2 regions of the Streptomyces sp. NPDC048462 genome follow, and region 2 is predicted to be linked to the other one. Evidence: riboswitches for the same ligand, from Rfam matches in the RefSeq annotation. Region 2 holds a riboswitch; the other holds the start of a gene.
The links. A riboswitch is a leader RNA that binds a small molecule or an ion and turns the genes downstream of it on or off. The one in region 2 is predicted to bind cobalamin.

Region 1: linked by a shared signal. The riboswitch ahead of ACGFU6_RS01845 (ABC transporter substrate-binding protein) and the one ahead of ACGFU6_RS06875 (CbtB-domain containing protein) in region 2 are both predicted to bind cobalamin.

Annotation. Positions count from the first base shown of each region.
Region 1 is NZ_JBICXG010000001.1:450,370-453,969, forward strand. It holds gene ACGFU6_RS01825 (acyl-CoA dehydrogenase) at 1-276, shown strand, start outside; gene ACGFU6_RS01830 (hypothetical protein) at 273-449, shown strand; gene ACGFU6_RS01835 (acyl carrier protein) at 544-804, shown strand; gene ACGFU6_RS01840 (beta-ketoacyl-[acyl-carrier-protein] synthase family protein) at 801-2,024, shown strand; cobalamin riboswitch at 2,096-2,284, shown strand; gene ACGFU6_RS01845 (ABC transporter substrate-binding protein) at 2,320-3,387, shown strand; gene ACGFU6_RS01850 (FecCD family ABC transporter permease) at 3,384-3,600, shown strand, end outside.
Region 2 is NZ_JBICXG010000003.1:168,010-171,609, forward strand. It holds gene ACGFU6_RS06865 (family 16 glycosylhydrolase) at 1-903, opposite strand; gene ACGFU6_RS06870 (histidine phosphatase family protein) at 1,099-1,683, opposite strand; adenosylcobalamin (AdoCbl) riboswitch at 1,807-1,901, shown strand; gene ACGFU6_RS06875 (CbtB-domain containing protein) at 1,947-2,162, shown strand; gene ACGFU6_RS06880 (CbtA family protein) at 2,192-2,965, shown strand; gene ACGFU6_RS06885 (GNAT family N-acetyltransferase) at 3,058-3,564, opposite strand.

The DNA.
Region 1 (3,600 bases), on a different contig from region 2:
CTGTTCGCGCTGCGCCTGGTCCAGCACCACAGCGGGGACCTGCTCGTCGCCGGCCACCTCACGGCCGGCCAGGTCGAGGACCTGACGGAGCGCACCGAGCGACTCGTCGCCGCGGTGGCGAACCACCTGCCCGAGCTCGCCGACTCGTTCGCGCTGCCGGAGGAGGTGCTCGCCGACTGGCCCATCGCCGGAGCCCGCTACGCCGAGGCGTACGACGACCCGGGGGCGTCCTGGCACACGGGCGGGTCCCCGGCACCCGCCGGAGCCGGGCGATGAGCGGCTCGGCGGAGCTGGCGGTACCGCAGGGCGTTCGGCGCGCGGCCGACGTGGTCCAGGGCCTCGGCGTCGGTGCCGTACTGCTGGCCTTCTGGGGTACCGCGGCCGTGCTCTCGCGCTGGTGCACGGGGGCGGCGACACCCGCAGGCGAATCGGTTCGCCGCAAGGCGTAACTGGAGGAACGCTGCTCAGTTACTTCGGCGTCGGGGTGGTGAGAGGAACCGCCCGGGACACCCCCGCCGGACGGGCATGATGGAGAGGAAGACCATGAGCGCGATTCACCCCACGATCACCGAGGTACTCAGCCGTACCTTCAGGGTGCCTGTGGCCGAGATTCTCCCCGAATCCACGATGGACAGCCTGGACATGGACTCCCTGGCAGTCGCCGAGTTCGCCGTCGTCATCAGGGAGGCCGTCGGCGTCGAGCTGGATCCGGGCACGCTGCACCGGGACACCAGCCTCGCCGGGCTCACGGAGTTCCTCCGCGCGGCGGCCGGCGACGAGGCGCCGGTGAGTGCGGCCCGATGAAGATGCCGGCCATCGCTGTCACCGGTCTGGGAATGATCACCCCGGTCGGCAACGACACCGAGTCCACCTGGGACGGGGTGTGCGCCGGCGTCAGCCCGGCCCGCATCGTTCCCGAGCTCGCAGGATGCGCGATCGACTTCGCCTGCACGGTCGAGGGCATCGACCTGGACGCCGCGATCGGCCGGCGTACCGCCTTCCGCATGGGCAGGTACACCAAGTTCGCGGTACTGGCCGCGCGGGAGGCGGTCTCCGACGCGGGACTCGACCCGGGCGGCTGGGACGGCAGCCGGGTCGCGGTCGTCGTCGGCACCAGCAGCGGCGGATCCGCCGGTCTGACCGATCAGGCCCTGGTGCTGGAGCGGCGCGGGCCCGAGGCGACCTCGCCGTCCGGGATCCTGCTCACCATCCCGAACATGCCCGCGGCGGAGATCGCGATCGAGATGAGCGCGACGGGCCCCAGCCTGGCGCCCTGTACCGCCTGCTCGTCCGGGATCACCGCGCTGTCCGTGGCCCGGGACCTGCTCGTCACCGGACAGTGCGACCTGGCCATCGCGGGAGCCACCGAATCGACCCTCTTCCCGATCGCCATGACCGGATTCGCCAGATCCGGCGCGGCCGCCCTCGCGGACCGGGACCTGTCCCGGCTCAGCCGGCCCTTCGCGGCCGACCGGGCCGGGCTCGTCATGGGGGAGGGCGCCGCCGTCATGGTGCTGGAGCGCGCGGCCGACGCCGAGGCCCGGGGCGCCGAGCCACGCGCGTTGCTCGCGGGCACCGGCGCCACCACCGACGCGCACCACCCCACCAGCCCGCACCCCGACGGGCGGATCGCCCAGGCGGCCGTCGAGGCCGCGCTGCGCGACGCGGGCTGGCAGGCCGGGGACGTCGAGCACATCAACGCGCACGGCACGGCGACCCCGCGCAACGACGCGGCCGAAGCCGCCCTGATCGGCCGGGTCTTCCCGCACCGGCCGCCCGTCACCGCGCCCAAGGGCGTGCTCGGCCACTGCATGGGCGCGGCCGGAGCGATCGAGGCGGGGCTGACGATCCTGACGCTCCAGCGCGGAATCGTCCCGCCCGTCGCCAACCTGGACGCGCCCGCGCCCGGGTTCGACATCGACTGCGTGACCAAGCGGCCACGGGCGCTGCCCGTGCGGCGGGCTCTCAGCCACTCCTTCGGATTCGGCGGACACAACGCCGTGGTCGCACTCCTGCGGCCCTGAGGACGCGGGGCGGACCGGGCCGGGCAGGCCCGGTCCGCCCGCCGTACCGTCGCTGAGCTGCGCGGACCCCGTGGTAGCGTGCCTGGGCCAGTCGAACTCCACGTAGGGGTCAGGGAATCCGGTGTGAATCCGGAACTGACGCGCAGCGGTGAGGGGGACGGGCGGGGCCAACAGCCACTGGGAGACCCACGGGTCCCCGGGAAGGCGTCCCGACCGTACGAACCCGAGTCCGAAGACCTGCTGGCGCCCGCGGTCCGGCACCGGTTCGCGGAACTCCGTACAGCGGGCCCCGCGCATGGGCCCAGAGACGCCGAGGTACTTCGTGCCGCTCATAGCCGGCCATGCCCGCTCCGCCGCCCTGCTCACGGCCGCAGCACTCCTGCTGACCGCCTGCGGCACAGGCGGCGACAGCTCCGCCGACAGGCCCACCGGGGCCGACGGCTATCCGGTGACCCTGAAGAACTGCGGGCACACCGTCACCGTGCGAGCGGCCCCGCGCCGCGCCGTCCCGGTCGACCAGGGGTCCACCGAGATCCTGCTCTCGCTCGGCCTCGCCGGCCGGCTGGCCGCCACCGCCACCTGGACCGACCCGGTGATGAAGGGCCTGGAGAAGGCCAACGCCGGCATCCCCCGGATCTCCGAGAACCGTCCCTCGTCCGAGAAGGTCCTCGACCAGGAGCCCGACTTCGTCAGCGCGTCCTTCGAGTCGACGCTCGCCAAGGGCGGCGTCGCCCCCCGGGAACAGTTCGAGAAGCTGGGCGTCCCCACCTACGTCTCGCCCGCCGACTGCACCGCCAAGGACAACAGCAAGGACGGCGACGGGGTCAGGACCGGAGCACTGACCATGGACAGCGTCTACCGCGAAGTACGCGACATGGCCAAGGTGTTCGGTGTCCCGGAGCGAGGCGAGAAGCTCGTCGCGGAGCTGACCGCCCGGGTACGGAAGGCGACCGACGGCATCAACGCCTCCGGCGCCACCCTGATGTACTGGTTCGCCAACTCCGAGTCCCCGTACCTGGCGGGCTGTTGCGGGGCGCCCGGCGTCATCACCCGGGAGCTGGGCGCGAAGAACGTCTTCGACGACACCCATGAGGAATGGCCGCAGATCAACTGGGAGACGGTCGCCGACCGCAACCCCGACGTGCTGGTCATCGGTGATCTGACCCGCAAGTCGCAGACCGCCGAGAGCGCCTCGCGGAAGATCGCGTTCCTGGAGTCCAATCCGGCCACGAAGAACATGGACGCCGTACGGCACAAGCGCTACGTGCTGCTCAGCGGGCAGGCCATGAACCCGTCGATCCGGACGGTCGAGGGCGTGGAGCGGGTCGCCGCCGGGCTGCGCACCTTCGGGCTCGCGGGGTGACGGACACCGAACGGGCCGCGCGGGCGAGCGGACACGAGCTCCCCGCCGCCGGTGAACGCGGGCGTCGCGGTGTCCGGGGCATCGGCGGGGGACTCCTGTGGGCCGGCGGCCTGCTGCTCCTGGTCCTGTCCGTCGCCGTGGCCGTCACCATCGGCCCCGCCCGGATCTCCGTCGGAGACGTCCGGGACACGGTGGCGGCCCACCTGGGGCTCG
Region 2 (3,600 bases):
TCAGGCCGGGGGCTGGGTGTCGCTGGTGGTGACGCGGACGTGGTCGACGACGAGTTGCTGGGGGAAGGTGGTGTTGCCGTCGGGGTCGCCGGGCCAGTAGCCGCCGACGGCGAGGTTGAGGATGAGGAAGAAGGGCTTGTTGAAGGCCCAGGTGTTGCCGCCGGTGTCGGCGGGGGTGCGGTGCTGGTAGACGTTGCCGTCGACGGACCAGGTGACGGAATCGGGGGCCCAGTCGATGGCGAAGGTGTGGAAGTCGTCGGCGAAGGCCTGGCCGCCGGGGAGGCTGTAGCCGGCGCCGATGCCGGCGGAGCCGGAGTAGCCGGGGCCGTGCAGGGTGCCGTGGACGGTGCTGGGTTCGAAGCCGACGTTCTCCATGATGTCGATCTCGCCGGAGTTGGGCCAGCCGACCTGTCCGATGTCGTCGCCGAGCATCCAGAAGGCGGGCCACATGCCCTGGCCGCGCGGGATCTTCATCCGGGCCTCGACGTGGCCGTAGGTCTGGGTGAACTTGCCCGAGGTGTTCAGCCGCGCCGAGGTGTACTCGCAGGTGCCGTACCAGCACTGGTAGTTGTTCGGGTTCTCCTTGCGCGCGGTGATGACCAGATGACCCTGGCCGTCCAGCGCCGCGTTGCTGTTCCCGGCGGTGTAGTACTGCCGCTCGTGGTTGTCGACGTTGTCACCGGTCTCGATCTGCCACTTGCCGCCGTCAACGGCGGAACCTGCGGCTCCGTCGAAGTCGTCGGTGAACGTCGCGGCGGCGGCGGACGCCTGCGTGGTGACGGATCCCTTCGAGGCCGGAGACGGCATGGGGGCGCCGGAGGCGAGGCCGGAGGTGGCGGAGACGAGGGCGAGTACCGAGAGTGCGGAGACCAGGAGGCGCCTGGTCAGGTGGGGGGAGCTCATGTGGATTTCCTTTCCGTACGGGACGGAGGGAATGTGACTCACCATGCATATGACAAGTGGGGGCATGGCGGCCACGTGGGGGAGTTGCGGCCTTAGTTCACTTCGTGATTTAAGAAGTGAACCAAGAGCGTGTCAAGGCTCTTGGCAGACCACAGTTCTTGCACGCACCGGCCTACCGCCCCGTCGCCGCGTTCGTCAGCTCTCCGGTGCCGCCGGGAGCGGCCGGCCGCAGCGCAGGTTCCACCGCCCCGACCTGCCGCTGAGCTCCGTGACCGTCAGCGGTGCCACGTCCAGCCGCCAGAAGGCCTGCGGCGGGAGGTCCAGCGCGTGGACAGCCGCAGCGCGGATCACGGCGGGCTCGGCCACCGCCAGCACCTGCCCGTCGTCGCTCCTGTGCGGGGAGTCGAGCCACGAGCCCACCCGCGCGCACAGTTCCAGCAGGGACTCACCCCCGTGCGGCGCGGCGGCAGGATCGGTCAGCCAGGCGGCCACCCCGTCCGGCTCGTCCGTGCTCACCTCGGTCAGCCGGGCGCCGGTCCAGCGGCCCATCTCCCAGTCCCGCAGGGCGGGTTCGGGATCGGAGCGGAGTCCCAGCGCGTCCGCGGTCGCGGTGCAGCGCATGGACGGGCCGCGCACGTGCCTGGCCGCCGAGGGCACGGCGGGCGCGGCGTCCCGCGCCTGCCGGAGCCCGGCGTCGTCCAGCGGCGCGTCACCGGCGAACCGGGCCTCGCGCAGCGCCGCGTTCATCGCCGGTGAGATCAACATCACCCGTACCGTCATTACTGCTCTCAACTCCCTGAACGGTGGCCACTTGGCCAACCACACCATGGCATCCGGGCTTCCCGGATGCCCGGACCGCACCATGGCGGCGCCCACGCCCAGGCGGTATGGTCGCGACGACACGACGAGGGTGTGACGGAAGTCCGGTGAGAATCCGGCACGGTCGCGCCACTGTGAACCCGCACCTGTGCGGGGAAGTCAGACCCAGCACCTTCGTCTCAGGCACCACGATCGGGACGCGTGTTCCCACAGGAGGTTCTGCCATGGCACAGACTGCTGCCCCCGCCACCGGCGCACCCGCCATCACTCCCATCTCGCTGAAGGCCATCGCCCCTTGGGCGGTCTTCTTCGGCATCCTCATGCTGATCCTGCTGTACTTCGTCGGCGCCGAGCAGGGCGCCACCTCCGTCATCTCGGGCGCGGGCGTGCACGAGTGGGTCCACGACGGCCGTCACCTGCTCGGTTTCCCCTGCCACTGACCCACCGGGCTGATCCAGGGGAATCCCTCATGAACTCCATATCTGTCAGAGCTCTGCTGGTCCGCGGCATGCTGGCCGGCCTCGTCGCGGGCGCGCTCGCGCTGGCCGTCGCCTACTTCCTCGGCGAGTCCCGGGTGGACGCCGCCATCGCCCTCGAGGAGGCGCACAGCCACGACCACGGCGGCGGCGAGGAACTCGTCAGCCGCACCATGCAGTCCACCGCGGGACTCGCCACCGGCGTACTCGTCTTCGGGGTGGCCATCGGCGGCATCGCCGCACTCGTCTTCTGCTACGCACTCGGCCGGACGGGCCGCTTCGGCCCGCGCGCCACCGCGGCGCTGATCGCGGGCGCGGCCCTGCTGGCCGTGTACGTCGTGCCGTTCCTGAAGTACCCGGCGAACCCGCCGGCCGTCGGCAACCCCGACACGATCGGCAGACGCACGGCACTGTTCTTCCTGATGGTCGCCCTCAGCGTGCTGCTGGCCGTCGCCGCCGTCATCCTCGGCAAGCGGCTGGCACCCCGCCTGGGCGCCTGGAACGCGACGATCGCCGCAGCGGCCGGATACGTGCTGCTCATCGGTCTCGCGTACGTCTTCCTGCCCTCGTTCAACGAGGTCGGAAAGGACTTCCCGGCCACCCTGCTGTGGCAGTTCAGGCTGGCCACGCTCGCGGTCCAGGTCACGCTGTGGACCACCTTCGGGCTGCTCTTCGGCTACCTCACCGAACGGCTGCTGGTGCCGAGGGCACAGCCTGCCCGGGCCGGAAGCGGAACGGCGGAACGCGCCGCGGCCGCGGCGCGCTGACCCGCCCGGACGTGCCGTCGGGCCCGTGCGGCGCCGGAACCCGCGAGGTGAGTTCTTCTCGCGGGTTCCGCCGCGCCACGGGCCGGTGCGCGTCACCGCTCCGCGGGACCGTCCCAGTCCACGCGGTAGTGCTTCAGCAGGGAGTCCTCACGCACCAGGCGCATCCCCGCGGCCGTCATGACGCGCTGGGAGGCGATGTTGTCGAGGTCGGTGTCCCCGTGCACGCAGGCGACGCCCCGGTCGCGGGCGAACCGCAGCAGCGCGCGGAGCGCCTCGGAGGCGTACCCCATGCCGCGGACCGAGGGCACGAGCCCGTAGCCGATCGTGACGTGTCCGGCCTCGTCGGGAACTCCGTGGAACCCCAGCCCGCCGATCACCGGCCCGTCCGCACCGAGCCGTATCTCGTACGAGCCGAACGGAGTCGGATCCCCGGTCTCGGCGATGGTGCGCACGACGCGCGCGGCCGCCGCCCGCTCGCCCGGGGACGGGTATCCGGCCGCCCACCGGACGCCTTCCGGTGGCCGGCCCTCCACCACGTGCTCGACGTCGGATGCGCTCATCGCGCGGAGCAGGAGGCGCGGGGTATCGATAACGGTCATGACGCAGTGGACTATCACGCGGTCCGGGCGGGCCGC